4 regions of the Psychromonas aquatilis genome follow, and region 1 is predicted to be linked to each of the others. Evidence: predicted binding sites of a transcription regulator. Region 1 holds the regulator's gene; each other region holds the start of a gene.

Region 1 (4,221 bases):
ATGGTAAACCATTTGATGCTGAAGCAAAAAATATCGTTTATGATGTTGCAAAAGGTAAAGTAACTTTAACCACTAATGCACAAGTAAAACAATTAGATAGTCAGGTAAATGGATCAAAAATTGAGTACTACTTAGACTCGCAAGAGTTAAATGTAAACTCTAGCCAGACAGAACGCGTTAAAACCATCTTTTTACCCGCTCAATTTGAAAAAGATAAAACAACATCAGGAAAAAAATAAATGGCTGAATTACGCGCGACAGGCTTAGTTAAAAGCTATAAAGGACGTACAGTTGTTAACGGTGTTGGTTTAACAGTTAGAACTGGCGAGATTGTTGGTTTACTAGGCCCTAATGGCGCTGGTAAAACAACTTCATTCTATATGGTAGTTGGTTTAGTAAAACAAGATGAAGGAAGTATTGTCATTGACGATGAAGATATTTCCAGCAACCCGATGCATATTCGAGCTCAAAAAGGGATTGGATACTTGCCTCAAGAAGCCTCTATTTTTCGACGTTTAACCGTTACCGATAATATTATGGGGATACTGCAAACTCGTAAAGAATTAACACAAGCTCAACGAGATGAAAAACTTAATACATTATTAGAAGAGTTTCACATCACACACATCCGCAACAATAAAGGGATGAGTTTATCTGGTGGTGAGCGACGCCGTGTTGAAATCGCGAGAGCACTTGCAACTGAACCTAAGTTTATTTTACTAGATGAACCTTTTGCAGGGGTCGATCCTATCTCTGTAATCGATATTAAAAATATTATTCAACAACTGCGTGATAGAGGATTAGGTGTATTAATTACCGATCACAATGTGCGAGAAACATTGGATGTTTGTGAGCACTCATACATAGTAAGTCATGGAGAGATTATTGCCGTTGGCACTCAAGATGAAATACTAGCGAATGAACATGTAAAACGTGTTTATTTAGGTGAAGGGTTTAAACTTTAAGTTAAGCGCTAGGAATAAATGCTTTGATGAAACAAGGACTACAGTTGAGGATGGGTCAGCAATTAGCAATGACCCCCCAATTACAACAAGCAATACGGTTATTACAGCTATCGACTCTTGATCTACAACAAGAGATTCAAAATGCTTTAGATTCTAATCCCCTTTTAGAACAAGATGACCAAACAGGGACTGAGGCAACGGTTAAGGAAGTCGATAGTAGCCAGGTTGATACGTCAGAAGCGATCACACAACAAGAATTCTCTGAGGATTTACCTGTAGAACAAGAGTGGGAAGAGTCATATAGTGCCCCACAAATAACAGGCACCTCCTCTAATGCAGTGGCATATGATGGTGAAGATACTGTTTATCAGGGTGAATCATCTACATCATTACAAGATCATTTAATTTGGCAAATGCAATTAACACCGTTCAGCGAGACGGATCAAATAATAGCAATGTCTATCATCGATTCGATTGATGAATCGGGTTATCTAACAACTGATTGTGAAAGTCTGTTAACGAGTTTAAAAACAGAAATAGATGAAATAGAACTAGATGAGATAGAAGTCGTTTTAAAACGCATTCAACATTTCGACCCATTGGGGGTTGCAGCTCGTACTACAAAAGAATGTTTACAAATCCAACTCCGCCAGCTTCCAGAAGATACTCCGTGGCGTGACGAAGCCATTACAATACTCGAAGAATATATGGATTTGTTAGGCAATCGAGATTATCGAACACTTGCCCGCAAAAGCAAATTTAAAGAAACGCAGCTTTCGGAAATAATGCGCCTAATTCAAAGCTTAGAGCCGCGTCCAGGCAACAGTATTGAAACAAGCACAACACAATACATCGTACCTGACGTGTATGTTAAGAAAGTTAATGGGCAATGGAGAGTGTCATTAAATCAAGACTGTGATCCTAACTTATCTATTAATCAACAATATGCAAATTTATGCAGTAGTAATATTAGCAAAACAGACTCACAGTTTATTAAAGGCCATTTACAGGAAGCTAAATGGTTTATTAAAAGCTTAGAAAGCCGCAATGAAACACTATTAAAAGTATCAAACTGTATTGTTCAACAACAACAAGCATTTTTTGAATATGGTGATGAATCAATGAAACCCATGGTTTTAAATGATGTTGCTTTTGAAGTAGATATGCACGAATCCACAATCTCACGTGTGACTACACAAAAATTTATGCACACTCATCGAGGCATATATGAGTTGAAGTATTTTTTCTCAAGCCATGTGACAACTGATGGTGGTGGTGAATGCTCATCGACTGCAATACGCGCTTTAATCAAGAAATTAGTGGCTGCAGAACCGGCAAACAAGCCATTAAGTGACAATAAAATAACAAAATTACTAGAGGAAAAAGGTATTCAAGTTGCGCGACGTACGATTGCTAAGTACCGAGAATCATTAGGGATTCCGCCATCAAACCAGCGCAAACAATTACTTTAGATTTTGATATGGAATAATTTAAGTGAGATTAACTATAGTCATTTATTGCTAACCTGTTAAACTCTCGCGTCCATTAAAAACAGTTAAAATTTATTATGAAAATATCTACTCTATTAAATAAAGACTCAGTATTTAGTCACGCAGTTTGTGCAAGTAAGAAAGCTGCATTAGAAAAAATTAGCATTGTTGCTGCTGAAAAATTAGCATTAAACTCTCAAGACTTATTTGAAAGTTTAATTGCTAGAGAAAAAATTGGATCAACAGGTGTTGGTTCAGGGATTGCTATTCCCCATGTGAAGATTTCTCGTGAGCTACCTGCAACAGCTATTTTTTTACAATGTGAAACGGCGATTGATTACGATTCATATGACGGTAATAAAGTAGATATATTATTCGCAATCTTTGTGCCTGAAGATCAATGCAAAGAGTACCTTTCTGCGTTATCAGAAATTAGTCAGAAGTTACTTGATAAGCAATTTCTTCGTCAATTACGTAATGCAGAAGACAATCAGCAATTATTTGAGTTATTAACCCTATAAGTAAAAGGAGTGCATATGAAGTTAATTGTTATCAGTGGGCGCTCTGGCTCAGGAAAAACAATTGCCCTCCATGTACTCGAAGACTTAGGTTATAACTGCATCGATGGCGTTCCGTATCAATTATTAGGTCAATTAATTGATACGTTAGATCCTAAAGATAACAAGGTCGCTGTCAGTTTAGATGTTCGTAATATGCCTGCGAAAGTTGAAGAGATTGAGCAACTCATTGTAGGCTTACAACAAAAAGTTGAATTAGAAATCATCTATATTGATGCACTAACCAGTGAATTAATACGTCGTTATAGCGAAACACGTCGCCTCCACCCACTTTCTAGGCAAAAACTCTCATTATCTCAAGCATTAGATTTAGAAAGCGAAATGCTAATGCCATTAAAATCAATGGCAGCCCTCTCTATTGATACAACGTCGTTATCTGTACATAACCTAAATGAACATTTAAAAATATATTTGCAAGGCTCAACAAAAAGCAATCTGCTTATTATATTTCAATCTTTTGGCTTTAAGTACATACATCCTGAAGATGCTGATTACATTTTTGACGTACGCTTTTTACCTAATCCATATTGGGAAAAAGATCTGAAAGCTTATTCAGGAAAAGATAAATTAATACAAGACTATTTAAATTCATTTTCAGTGGTTAAAGAAACCATTATAAATATAGAGAATTTATTTTTAAATTGGTTACCTCATTTAGAACAGAATAATCGTAATTACGTCACCATTGCCATTGGTTGTACTGGTGGTCGCCACCGTTCAGTTTATGTTACAGAACAGATAGCAGCACGATTTAAACATAAATATCAAATACAAATAGAGCACAAATGCTTAAAGGAGTGACCCCATTGGATATAATTACGCAAACAATTACAATAAAAAATAAATTGGGTTTACATACTAGAGCGACAATCAAACTCGTCGAGTTAGTCAATGCATTTGATGCACAAATCACCATTACACATAATGGCAAACAAGCCGATGCTGGTAGTGTTTTAGGTTTATTGGTCCTAGAAACTTGTTTAGGGCAAGAAATCGAGATAGCAGCACAAGGCCCGCAAGCACAAGAGGCAATGCTTGCTGTCACAGAACTCATCGAGAATAAGTTTTTAGAAGAAGAATAAAATCAGGAGCTAGGATGCTGGACAAAAATAAAAATGACAATACCCAGCTACGACTTCAAGAAGTTAAAAAGGCGATAGAAAATGGCCGCTTTGTATTAGCTCGTAG
Region 2 (4,221 bases), on a different contig from region 1:
ATTTTTTATTGGTTTATCAATATCTACGATAACTTGTGCATCGATAGCAGTAGGGGATTTTGCTTCCTGACGTTTATCCCACCAAGCAAAGATATTTGCCAATACAGAGCCGGATATCGAGTGCCAGATACAAGCAACAGCTGCCGCGATCGCAGATTGTGCATTAGCAGGGAAAAACTTGGTACTTAAGCCCGTTGCTAAGCCTGCATTTTGCACACCAACCTCAATAGATATGGTACGTTTTTTGGCCTTGTTCATACCAAATAATACACCTGAGTAGAAACCCAGTATATAACCGGCAAAGTTGTGTACGGCAATGGCTAAGATGACGACCAATCCTGAGTGTAAAAACTGACTGCCAAATACGGCTGCAACACCGCCCACGATCGCAGCAAAAGCTAATACAGCAACGCCAGGCATAACGGCTTGCACATCTTTAAACCAATGTTTGTTATGAAATAAAATATTTAGCATGGAGCCGATAGCAACGGGTAGCAGAGTAACTAGTAGCATAAAGCGGAACATGCCCCAACCATCCATTTCGACTGATTGGCCCACTAAGTAATTCAACCACAGCGGTGTTATCAAAGGTGCAATGACGGTTGACACAGTGGTCATACCCACCGAAAAAGCAACATCACCTTTAGCCAGATAGCTCATGATATTAGAAGATACGCCACCTGGACAAGTACCTACTAAAACCAAGCCCAGTGTTAAACCAGGTGAGAGATCAAACAGGCTAGCCACACCAATGGCTAATATCGGCATCACGGTATATTGGATGATAGAACCAATAAAAATATCTAATGGCGTTTAGCCAATATTTTGTAATCTTCTTTACCCAATGTCATGCCCATAGCAAGCATGATAACCCCTAGTACAATGATCTGAGTATTGCCTGTCACCCAAGAAAAAGTCGCGGGTTCTATAAATGTCACCGCTGCTGCTAAAACAATAACTAATGCGGTAAACCGACTCAACTGTTGACTAATCACCCCTAAAAAATGCATCTCTAAATCCTTTTAAGACAAAAAATTCGAGTATACGTTTAAAGCAATTATATCTTCAACAGGTTTCTGTTTTAGTACAGAGGTTTTATTTGCTCAAAGTGACTTACGTCTGACATTACCGTTACCTTTCTTTAAATTCCAAAATTTCAGGGGTCAAACCTTGCCTTTTGCTATTACTTTCTATTGACAGGGAATCAGCATAAATTGGCTATTTCAACGGATAATAGAGCAAACAATTTAAGGTGCTTTGTGCCCCAAAGTAAGGTAGAAAGTTGAAAAGATATTCTTAGTCTAATGGCCATAAAGAGCAATTATATCAATGACCCTTTTGGCATCTTATTATGAATTAAGCGTTATGTGATTTAATGTCGTCATAGAATATAACTTGATGGTTGAGCTATACCTCCATTTCCCATACTCACCTAAAAAAGACTATAAGGCCTATCTTTAATTTAAAGATTCCATTAAATATAAGCCAACGCTGACCTAACTAAGCGTGATAACTCACCTAAATAATGTACTTAACAGGCTGATTCACTCTTCTTAGAGCTTAAAACATCAATAATACAATCCACTCTCTTTGTATCTTTATAATCAAGTTAAAAAAGTAAAAGTGGCCTATAAATACTTGATAATTATTACACCCTCCCCTGTAAATAGTTCATAACTAACGTAAAGCCAACACCTAAAATAAAATAAAAACCCAATAGAAACAATAAGATAAAAAGTTGGCACGACTATCGCTTTAGTATCATTAAATATCAACTAGAGGAGAAAAACATGAAGAACATAACAAAGATTGCCCTTTCGACTGTACTACTGACTTCATCAACGTTGGCATTTGCATCTGAGCAAGATTGGAAAGGTGAATCCCTTGATGCATGGGTAGACGGTAAAGCTGAAACCACTTTATTACTTAACGCCGAACTTAACTCTTTCAATATTGATACTGACGTTGAAGATGGCATTGTCACTTTAACAGGAGAGGTAAACAGCACTCTTGAGAAGTCATTAGCTGAAGAGTTAATTAAGACCTTAGATGGCGTAAAAGGTGTTGAAAATAAACTGACTATCAAAGATGAAACAGCAGCCGTCAGTTCAGACAAAAACAAAGTAACCACCAATGTGACTAATAGCTTATTAATGTCTTAACAAGTTCGCAGATATAAATAGGTAACTCATCTACAGCAACAAAAAGACAAGCGTTACCTGATTATAACAACAAGAACTATAAGAACCATCATTGCTTCGATAGCAGTCAGCAGTGATGCACTTTACACATTATATAATTTAGGAGAGATGTCATGATTCGCTGGGTATTTCTATTTTTAATCATCGCTTTGATTTCAGCCGTTTTAGGTTTTGGCGGCATCGCCGGTGCAGCAGCAGGGATAGCTAAAATAATCTTTTACCTATTCATTGTATTATTTGTTGTATCACTTGTTATCAATGCCATAAATCGCCCCAAATAATAGTAGGAGAATGTAATGAAAAACTTAACATCATATAAATGTTTCGCCGCAATCGGTGCCGTATTACTGTTACTGAGTGCTTGTAGTGAAGGCCCTGCAGAAGAAACAGGTGAGCAGCTAGATGAAACCGCAACTGATATTGGTAACAGTATCGAAGATACCTGTGAAGATGTGAAAGACACATTAGATGCAGCAGATAAAGACTGTTAATACTTAAATTATTTATGAGTGTAGAAAAATGATTAACGTCATTTTCTACACGCTCTTTTTAATCGATTAAAGAAGGATAAATAAATAATGAATAACATATTTGAAAAATTACGTGAAAGCCATGAAAAACAACGCCTATTAATGTCTGCATTGGTAACAACATCAGGTGATACCGCTGCACGTAGAGAGTTTTATAGCGATCTAAAACAAGAATTAGAACAGCATGCCATTGCTGAAGAACGGTATTTTTATAAACCTTTAATTGAAAAGGATAAAACCGTTGAAATGTCTAGACATGGTATAGCTGAGCATCATGCTATCGATAAAATTATTGCACAGCTTAATGATACCGACTTTAACTCTCCAGGTTGGTTAACCATAATGCATTCACTACAACACAAAGTATCGCACCATCTAGAAGAGGAAGAGCAACGTTTCTTCCAAATGGCAGGCAAAGTATTTACAGAACAACAAAAAAGCCAGCTAGCCAAAGAATATACTCAAGAGATGGCAAGTTAATTTAAATTAGGTCGCGTTAAATTATCGTAATTACATGACAACACAAACAATACTATTCCCAGTGATAATGAGTTAATGTAATTACACTTAAGCCTGTCGAAGAGATACCCATACATCTAACAACCTAGGTGTATGGTTTTATGAGGGATAACAGTATGTTCATTACAAAATATTATGTTTTAGCTGCATTTTTAAGTTTTGCACTGGCTTGTATTTTTGATCTTTTACTATTAAAAATACTGTTTATTTGGCTAACGATTTCTTTTGCATTAGTCAGTATCGCTTATCTCTTCGATATCCACTCTATTTTCCGTAAAAATAGCGATGGCAAAATAGCCTGGTGGATACGCTGGGCTTTTATTCCTTTTTTACAGGGTGTTCGAGCTTATAATTATTGGGCAAGAAAGCATGATAGTACGCCACCGATACAAAAAATCACCGATAACTTATACCTTTCTAGACGGCTACTAAGCTCTGATCTCGAGTATTTAAAGTCACAAAACATTGATTGTATCGTCGATACCACTGCAGAGTTTGCAGGATTAGAAAGCGCTATGACCGATAAGCATTTTGATTACTTAACTATCCCTGTATTAGATCATAAGGCACCTTCCTTACATAAATTACGTCATGCACTTAATTGGATTGATACACAACTGTCACAATCTAGATCGGTTGTCGTTCATTGCGCTCTAGGACGAGGTCGCTCTGTATTTGTGATGGCAGCCTACCTATTAAGCCAAGACTCGAGCCTAAATGTGGACCAAGCATTAGCAAAAATTCACTCTATTCGTCAGTCCGCTAATTTAAATAAAAAACAACGTAAAATATTAACCGCAATTAGCAAACAGAAGAAACTACAATTATCTGAGCATACTTGGATGATTGCCAACCCTGTTGCTGGGGGTGGAAAATGGCAGCAACATCAACAACAGTTAATCCGAGAACTAACCACTAAACACCGTTTGAAGATAAAACAAACAACCCCTGAGATTTCAGCAACAACATTA
Region 3 (4,221 bases), on a different contig from region 1:
CAGTTAAAATAATCAGCAAATATTTTGGTTCTAACAGGATCTCTACCTAGAACAGCAACCAATTCATATTCAGGAAGGCGTCCATCATGTATGGCTTGAGCAATTGTTTGGCTTAAATATCCACAACCAATTAACGCTAACTTTTTTTTCATCTTAATATTCCGATCTTTTAGAGTTCTACTCACAATAATGCGTTGTAAAATACTTGCTAACTACACGCTCAATCTCAATACGATAACGCCTATAAATGCGGCCGACAGCCCCAACACTTCCTGTGTAGTAAAGGAATCCTTCAACACAACACGAGAATAAAGCAAAATAATTAAAATGTTCATGCCAGAAATAGCAGACACTAAGCCTGTGTTACCAATCGCAAACGCAGATATGATTGCGATCATGCCAAAGAAGTTAGTTAATCCAATCAACAAACCACAACCAAACGTCCTACCACCAGACCAGCTAGGTCGAGGATCATTTTCATCAATAACCAGTTTGTTGCGATTAACAAGCCAGCTAATAGCAAACAGTAAGCTCCCAAAACCAAACATCGAGGTTAAGGTCGCAAACAAATCTGCATTAAGGAGCGTCGACTGCTTACCCAATAAGTCATTAAAAGAAAAAAACAAGGCTGCTAATAAGCCCCACTGCGCACCCTGTAAGTTACTGAATGAGATGTCATTGGAGTAGCGGATAATATAAAGGCCGCCAAAAATAATAAAAAAACCAACCAGTTGCATTGTTGTTAGCGCTTCTTGCCATAGCAAATACGCAAACATCAATACAAATAAAGGGGTTAGCCCTGACAAAATACTAATAAGGGATGCTTTTCCCACTGAAAAGCCTTTATGTAAAAAGCCATTAGCAGCAAAAGATCCAAAACCAAGCGCTAAACCAACGCACAGATCTTGCCATCCATACCATTTTTGATTAAGTATGGTCATAGTGGAAAGGCTAATAACAAACCCAATAAAAAACACACCAAATAACAGTAAATTACGGTCCATCGCTCGTTGCGAAGTCCATTGATACAGTATGCCGCGAGCACCAAAAGAAAGGGTTGCCAGTAGCGCAAAAATTATCCACATAAAATACGTTTCCTTTACAGAATGTGTAACGTAAAAATCGTCTCTTTTAATCAATCATATTGATTTTTAAGCTAATGAAAATGATATTAAACTAACCTTTCAAAAAACCACATTTTCTAGCGTCATTTCGAGTTTCTAAAAAATGGATAGTGTATTGATTTCAAAATTGAAATAAAGATCCAAAAATAAGAACTTAAATTCCATATATGGTAAATAAAAGAAAGCTAGCAATATTGGAAGTAGAATAACGTGAGATTATCTGCCTATAGAAGCCTAAGAAATCCCTCTAAGCCCCACAAGATCTTAAGATCCTTATCTTGTAAAATTTATACTCATCAAGTAAAGCTTACACGGCTGATGCTGATTATATTAAATTTAATATTACAATCGACTAGTTTAAAACAAGAAAAAATAAACCTATATAACTGATAAATAATAGTTTTTATTCTTATCGATTAATGCTCCCTCTTCTTCTCCTATCTTGGCACAGTGATTGCAATTACCTCTGTAGTTAATGTAAAAATTTATTGGTTGGTATTTAAAATCATAGATAACAAAGTAAGAAGGCAACGTATAGCTTGCCCTTTTATTTACCTAGAAATATCCAGAGTCTATTTGTAAAAGAAACTTAAAACCTTGCTTAAAGAAACAATAAACTGAATAAGGATGTCGACACATTTCATCTCAATACCATCTACAACAGCTTATTTTTATTATTCATTTTGCAGTCCTTCTTTAAGTTATTTTTAATTTATTTTGAGTACCTAAGAGAAAACTTATGACAAATAAAACAACATTCAATAAAAGAGCGTTGGGTCAGCAACAGAACTCATACGATATCGAAAAGATTAAAAACCGTATTGCGATGAATAACATCGAGCAAGGCAAGAGTGAAAGAAAAAAAGAACGTAAAATAGAAGCAGAGCAATATAAGCAAGTCATTGTAAAGCGTATCGATAGCACTTTTAGGCATGCTGATGATATTTTACAATTAGCGATCCACGAAGGTAAAAGCCAAATAGAAAGACCCATGATCGGTTTATTATTATCATCATTTGCAGCCGGTATGATCATCGGCTTTACAGTACTCGCAGTCGCAGTGCTTACCAGTATTTTAGGCAGCACCGAAGGCATAAACCGCCTATTCATCGCTTTCTTATATCCCCTTGGTTTTGTGTTATGTATTTTAAGTAGAACACAGCTCTTTACTGAACATACCGCCACAGCTGTTTACCCACTACTCGACAAATCCACTGATGTCGCTGGTGTGTTAAAACTTTGGGTGATTGTTATTTTGGGTAACTTAATAGGCGGGTTTATTATTTCCAGTTTACTGTTTGCTGCTGAACCTGTTATCCATGCAAAACAAGGGTATTTACTCATTGCAGAGCATGTATTGCAGTATGATTCTACAAGTTTGCTGGTTAGTGCCCTGTTAGCAGGTTGGTTAATGGCCATTGGCGCCTGGACGATTCTTTCCACCCACTCAACGTCTAGCCAAATTCTGTGTATTTATATTGCTACATTTCTTATCGGCATTGGTGGACTTCACCATTCTATTGCCGGATCGGTTGAATTATTTATTGGATATTTAATGTCTCCAAATATTACATTAATCACAATAACACCAGTTATCTTATTAACTTTATTGGGTAATGCCATTGGCGGTAGTATTTTTGTTGCATTGTTAAATTATGGGCATATAAGAGGTCTCAATAAGTAATAAAACATGATCGAATCACAACTAGATTGAATTTTACAATTAAAGCATTTTAAGCGTAATAAGGAGAGTAAAGTGACATCATCAAACAAATACTTATCAAACTTGACGGTTAACGGTAAAGACTACAACTATTTCGACCTATCAAGCTTAGATATTGATATTAACCGACTTCCTTTAACTGCAAAAATTTTATTAGAAAACTTACTTCGTCACAGTGAACAACTGTATGTGCAAGAAGATGATATTAAAGCTTTATCCAAATGGGATACTAAAGCTGAACTTGATACAGAGATTGCATTTGTGCCATCTCGAGTCATCTTACAAGACTTTACTGGTGTCCCTGCTGTTGTTGACTTAGCGGCAATGCGTAATGCAATGCTAGAACTGGGCGGCGATGCAAATAAAATCAATCCGTTAAAGCCTGTAGATTTAGTCATAGACCACTCCATTATGGTCGATGAATTTGGTAAAGCAGACTCCTTTGAAAAAAATACTGAAATTGAAGTCGCCCGAAATAAAGAGCGTTATCAGTTTTTAAAATGGGGACAAAGTGCATTTGATAACTTTAAAGTTGTACCGCCGGGTAAAGGCATCGTGCATCAAGTTAATTTAGAGTACTTAGCAAGAGTTACCTTTGTTGATGACCAACATGATACTCCCCTGTTATATCCCGATACGCTAGTTGGAACCGATTCCCACACCACCATGATCAATGGACTAGGTGTATTAGGCTGGGGTGTTGGTGGTATAGAAGCTGAAGCCGCGATGCTTGGCCAGCCAGTTACCATGTTAATTCCGGAAGTAGTCGGCATGGAATTAACCGGTAAATTACCAGCAGGCGCAACAGCAACAGACTTAGTGTTAGCTGTTACCGAAAAATTAAGAGCACACGGTGTGGTTGGTAAATTTGTCGAATTCTTTGGTTCAGGCATCCAGCACCTAACAGTGGCTGACCGTGCAACGATTGCCAATATGTCACCAGAATATGGCGCAACCTGTGGTTTATTCCCAATTGACCAACAAACATCAAAATATCTCGAGCTAACAGGCAGAAGCCAAGAGCAAATCGATATCATAGAAGCCTATGCAAAAGCGCAAGGTATGTGGGGAAGTGAGTCGCAACAAAAAGCTGAATACCACGCCCAAGTCAGCCTCGATTTAGAGCAAGTCGTACCAGCGATTGCAGGCCCTAAACGCCCACAAGACCGAATTGATTTAGACCAAGCAGCACCCGCTTTTGAAGACTGGATCAAACAACAAAACGAGCTAACAATCATTCCACCAGAAAAGCAGAAAAAACGCTTTGACGATGAAGGTGGTACTGAAAATATTGGCTCAACAGATATGGCACCCAAAACATCCGCCTCTTATCACCTAGAGGGGGAAGATGTAGAGCTACACGAAGGCGCCGTG
Region 4 (4,221 bases), on a different contig from region 1:
TTGCTGGCGCGCTTTATTTACTACTTCCTCTACTTGGTTTTGATTTAGCCTTTATTTGGTGCTTACTATTTGGTGCATTAATTTCGCCAACTGATCCTATTGCCGTGATGGGTATTTTACAATCTGCAGGCGCGCCTAAAAGTATTGAAACAGTGATTGCCGGTGAATCGTTATTTAACGATGGCATTGGTGTGGTTATTTTTGTGCTTTTATTAGGTGCTTTATCCAGTGGTGATATTCCTACAACTTATCATGTAGCTCACTCGTTCGCAGTTGAAGCGGGCGGCGGTATTGTTTTTGGTTTGGTAATAGGGGGGATTTTATATTATCTACTTCAAAGTATTGATAGCTACCAAGAAGAAGTATTGCTTACTTTAGCAGGCGTTATTGGTGGCTATGCATTGGCAAGTCATTGGCATCTGTCGGGCCCGCTTGCAATGGTCATGATGGGGTTAATGGTCGGTAATCATGGTCGTAGTATGGCGATGAGCGACAAAACACGCCATTACGTTGATTTATTTTGGGAACTGATTGATGAAATTCTAAATGCCATATTATTTGTATTGATAGGGCTTGAAGTTGTCATGATCGTATTTTCGAGTAACTTGTTTATTGCCAGTGGCTTAACTATTTTAATCGCATTACTCGCACGTTTAATTGTTGTCGGTATCACAACCACTACATTTAATAAGCAATTAGCGTTGCCATCTGGCGCGTGGAAAGTATTAACCTGGGGTGGTTTGCGTGGTGGTATTTCGGTTGCACTCGTATTGCAATTACCTGATGGAACAGAGCGTGATATTTTACTGGCGCTAACTTATGCTGTTGTAGTGTTTTCCATTTTAATTCAAGGTTTGAGTATTGGTAAAGTAGCCAAAACGATTCGTTAAATATAAAGACGAAATCGTGGAGAAGACGAAACATAGAGATCGTGGACATCAAGAGATCGTGGACACCCATTAGTTGATCGTAATGAATTCATAAGGTTACGATTTAAAGTCATTGGGTGTCCTGAATTTTTATTGGGTGTCCTGAATTTTTACTGCATTTTTGCATTGGGTGTCCTGCATTTTTACTCTGCATTTTTATATTAATTTTTGCTAGCTGTATTTTTTGTCATCAAACCTATTACCTAATCTAGCTTATCGCCTTTCTGTTCTTTCTATTTTTATTTTTTACTATTTTGCAGTAGAAAATTCCTTTTAAAATGACTAAGTAGTTGTTATTTAAATAACTAATAGACAAATAAAGGTTATGAATATAATGTGTTTTTGCATTTTTTATCAAAATACACATGGAGACCCAATGAAGACACTTTCAAAATGCTTTTTAGCCGTGGCGTTAGCGACTACAGTTGTTTCTACTTCTTTTGCCGAAGATAAGGCATTTACTACAAAAGACCTAAATGAAGAGTCTGTCTTAGCATTATCATGGATGCAAAATGCAGCTGAATTTAAAGCGCTATCTTACCAAGCATTTAATATTGCTAAGTTAAGATGGGATATGGATAAGCAAGCGGGTAAAAAAGCGATTATTGTTGATGTTGATGAAACGATTATTGATAACAGCCCATTTAACGGCGGTTTAATTGGTAAAGACTACGGTTATAACGAGGCAAGATGGAAAGAGTGGGCGGAAGATAAAAGTGCTACTGCCATCCCAGGTGCTGTTGCATTTTTAAATCACGTTGTAGAAACGGGTGGTGATGTTTTTTACGTGACTAACAGAAAATCAATGCCAGAAAAGAATATAGATTTAAAAGCTGTCACTATGGAGAACTTAATTGCATTAGGCTTTCCGCAAGTAGACGAAAAGCACATGATGTTAAGAACAGGAAGCTCAGAAAAGCAGGAACGTCGTGATAATGTTACTGATATGGGATACCGCGTTGTTTTATTAATGGGAGATAGCCTAGCAGATTTTGATGAAGCTTTTGATGGCGATACAATGGATTCTCGTAACGCTGCAACAGAAGCGAATAAAGCAAAATTTGGTGAGCAGTTTATCGTACTACCAAACCCTACTTACGGTGCTTGGGAAGGTGCGGTATATGGTGGTGGTAAGTGGTATAAAAAATCTTCTCAAGAAAAATCTGAGTTAAGACAATCAACGTTAAGAAAATTTACTTTTAGCGAATAAAGCCGATTAATTTTCTCTGCTAATAAACAAGTACTTCTTGGGCTATTTATGCTTTTAAATAGCCAGTAAAAGAGAAGTGCTTGCATAACCTCACTATTAATCCATCTCTTCCCTTGTAGTGGTACAGTGATTTCTCTCCTACTACCAACCTAGCTTTCTTTTAGGTCTCCATCGATGCCTCTACCTATGAAAGAGTGACAATTTAAACTGTAAAACTTACAGGAGAATCTTGCTTTTATTTTTTTAATTTAAAAATATATATTGTAATTCAATGATTTATGTTTTTGGCATGTAACTTGTAACAGTATTTAGTAAGACCGTTAATACGGTTTTGTTATCGTATTTTTTAACTAAGAAAGGAGTTATATAATGAACAACGACATAGTTAAAGGTAAATGGAAACAAGTTTCAGGTACATTAAAAGAGAAGTGGGGCAAGCTAACCGATGATGATTTACAGGAAATCAACGGTGATTTAGAGGTCTTCCAAGGTAAAATGCAAGAAAAATACGGCATGGGAAAAGAAGAAGCTAAAAAAGAATTTGAACAGTTAGATCTTTAGTATTAGTTAGCTTTGCTTTTAAGGGCCTATTTAGGCCCTTTTTATTTTATCGACATAACTACCTAGCGTATCACATTGACTCAACAGATCTCTCGTACCATAAACAATACATTTAGCTTGATATCAAAACGAAATTAGATGTAATAAATTCGCCATTAAGTCTATTGCAAATGGGCTGTTTTACTCGGTGCTTTGCTGTTTTTATTCAGCTAAATCTTCTGCTTTATCGATGGCTATTCGCGCCTCAATAAGGGTACAGCCGGTTTCTACTATTAAGCGATTAATGGTCATATCAGGGGTAGATCGTACCAGGGTTACTAAATCGACACTGGGTTTGGGTAAACCTTTATCAATTACTTCCAATATCCAACCTACTTTTTTAGATTCGATGTTCTCGGCTAAGTGTTGTCGCAGGTGTTTGTTAACCTCAATAAGTTGCTCTGGTTTACCTGTCAGTAACCAGTTTTTAGAGCGGCGAATGCGCTTTATAGTACAACCATTTACCGTAAAAATATTTATCATGGTTGTTTTACAATCAATACGGTGTAGAAAGTTATTTAACTTAATTGAGCATATTGTTGATGTGTCATTGAGCACAGCTTATTCCAACAGGGTTTCTTGATATTTAAAAGTGAATAATAACGTTTACGATCATGATTAGCGAATCGGCCTTGCTAATGAAAAACCGATAGTGAGCGTTAGGTTCACTTCTCTAAACTAGACGAAACTCAGCTAGCCATGTATAACCGAGTATATTAAATATTATTGTCGCTTAATGCTAAAGGGAAAAGCATGTCAAAGAAAACAGCCTCTTCTTGTGAACGTAATCAACAGGTTATCTTAGATCAACTCACTCGCTTATTGTCAGATAGACAAGGGGTATTGGAAATTGGCTCTGGTACTGGGCAGCATGCCGTTTATTTTGCGCCGCATTTAGCGCATTTAACTTGGCACACTAGCGATACTGTAGACAACCATGCCAGTATTGAGGCTTGGATGGCTGAATGCCCAAGTGAAAATATTCGTTCTCCTTTTGTATTCTTATTTGGGGAGCAAGCTTGGCCAGAGGTTGAGATAGACGCTATTTTTACTGCTAATACGACTCATATTATGCCTAAAGAGGCAGCGAAGTTGATGATGGAAATGATCGCTGTTAATTTACCTAAAGGTGGATTGTTCTGCCAATACGGGCCATTTAATGTTGATGGAGAATACACCAGCGAAGGTAATCGTGACTTTGATTTACACTTAGAGAAAGAGGGTTGTGGTGGAATCAGGAATATTAGTGAATTAACAGTATGGGGGAAAGGCCTTCAACTTATTGAAAAAATCCCAATGCCTGCGAATAACTTTTTATTAGTGTGGCAACGTTAACATCGATTAAACCTAAAATCTGATGTTAAGTTTAATGATAAAGAGGCTATTTTTTAAAATAAAAGCAGGGATTTGTCTAAGTAAGGTGAGTATTTATTGAATCCACTGCTGTTTATAAAGATAGCGGCTAATCCTGATCTGACGAAC

What was found. The regulator sigma-54, encoded in region 1, starts transcription at its own class of promoters, with help from an activator protein. The targets are predictions, from matches to a motif close to GTTGGCACGNNNNTNGNNT.
Region 2: V6256_RS01230 (BON domain-containing protein) is a predicted target of sigma-54. The motif match lies at 1,738-1,756, and genes of this name have one in related genera.
Region 3: V6256_RS04430 (formate/nitrite transporter family protein) is a predicted target of sigma-54. The motif match lies at 1,566-1,584, and genes of this name have one in related genera.
Region 4: V6256_RS11105 (CsbD family protein) is a predicted target of sigma-54. The motif match lies at 2,423-2,441, and genes of this name have one in related genera.

Annotation. Positions count from the first base shown of each region.
Region 1 is NZ_JBAKAZ010000008.1:90,356-94,576, forward strand. Features, by position in the region: gene lptA (lipopolysaccharide transport periplasmic protein LptA) at 1-239, shown strand, start outside; gene lptB (LPS export ABC transporter ATP-binding protein) at 240-965, shown strand; gene V6256_RS03755 (RNA polymerase factor sigma-54) at 992-2,437, shown strand; gene V6256_RS03760 (PTS sugar transporter subunit IIA) at 2,533-2,976, shown strand; gene rapZ (RNase adapter RapZ) at 2,992-3,834, shown strand; gene V6256_RS03770 (HPr family phosphocarrier protein) at 3,831-4,115, shown strand; gene mgtE (magnesium transporter) at 4,130-4,221, shown strand, end outside.
Region 2 is NZ_JBAKAZ010000003.1:55,590-59,810, forward strand. Features, by position in the region: gene V6256_RS01220 (bile acid:sodium symporter family protein) at 1-801, opposite strand, end outside; gene V6256_RS01225 (hypothetical protein) at 804-1,010, opposite strand; gene V6256_RS01230 (BON domain-containing protein) at 1,791-2,162, shown strand; gene V6256_RS01235 (DUF1328 family protein) at 2,315-2,482, shown strand; gene V6256_RS01240 (hypothetical protein) at 2,498-2,692, shown strand; gene V6256_RS01245 (hemerythrin domain-containing protein) at 2,780-3,211, shown strand; gene V6256_RS01250 (diacylglycerol kinase family protein) at 3,367-4,221, shown strand, end outside.
Region 3 is NZ_JBAKAZ010000010.1:56,534-60,754, forward strand. Features, by position in the region: gene V6256_RS04420 (aspartate dehydrogenase domain-containing protein) at 1-152, opposite strand, end outside; gene V6256_RS04425 (DMT family transporter) at 213-1,085, opposite strand; gene V6256_RS04430 (formate/nitrite transporter family protein) at 1,864-2,808, shown strand; gene acnA (aconitate hydratase AcnA) at 2,881-4,221, shown strand, end outside.
Region 4 is NZ_JBAKAZ010000043.1:698-4,918, forward strand. Features, by position in the region: gene V6256_RS11095 (cation:proton antiporter) at 1-890, shown strand, start outside; gene V6256_RS11100 (5'-nucleotidase, lipoprotein e(P4) family) at 1,306-2,139, shown strand; gene V6256_RS11105 (CsbD family protein) at 2,509-2,700, shown strand; gene V6256_RS11110 (ribosome recycling factor family protein) at 2,902-3,297, opposite strand; gene V6256_RS11115 (DUF938 domain-containing protein) at 3,493-4,074, shown strand.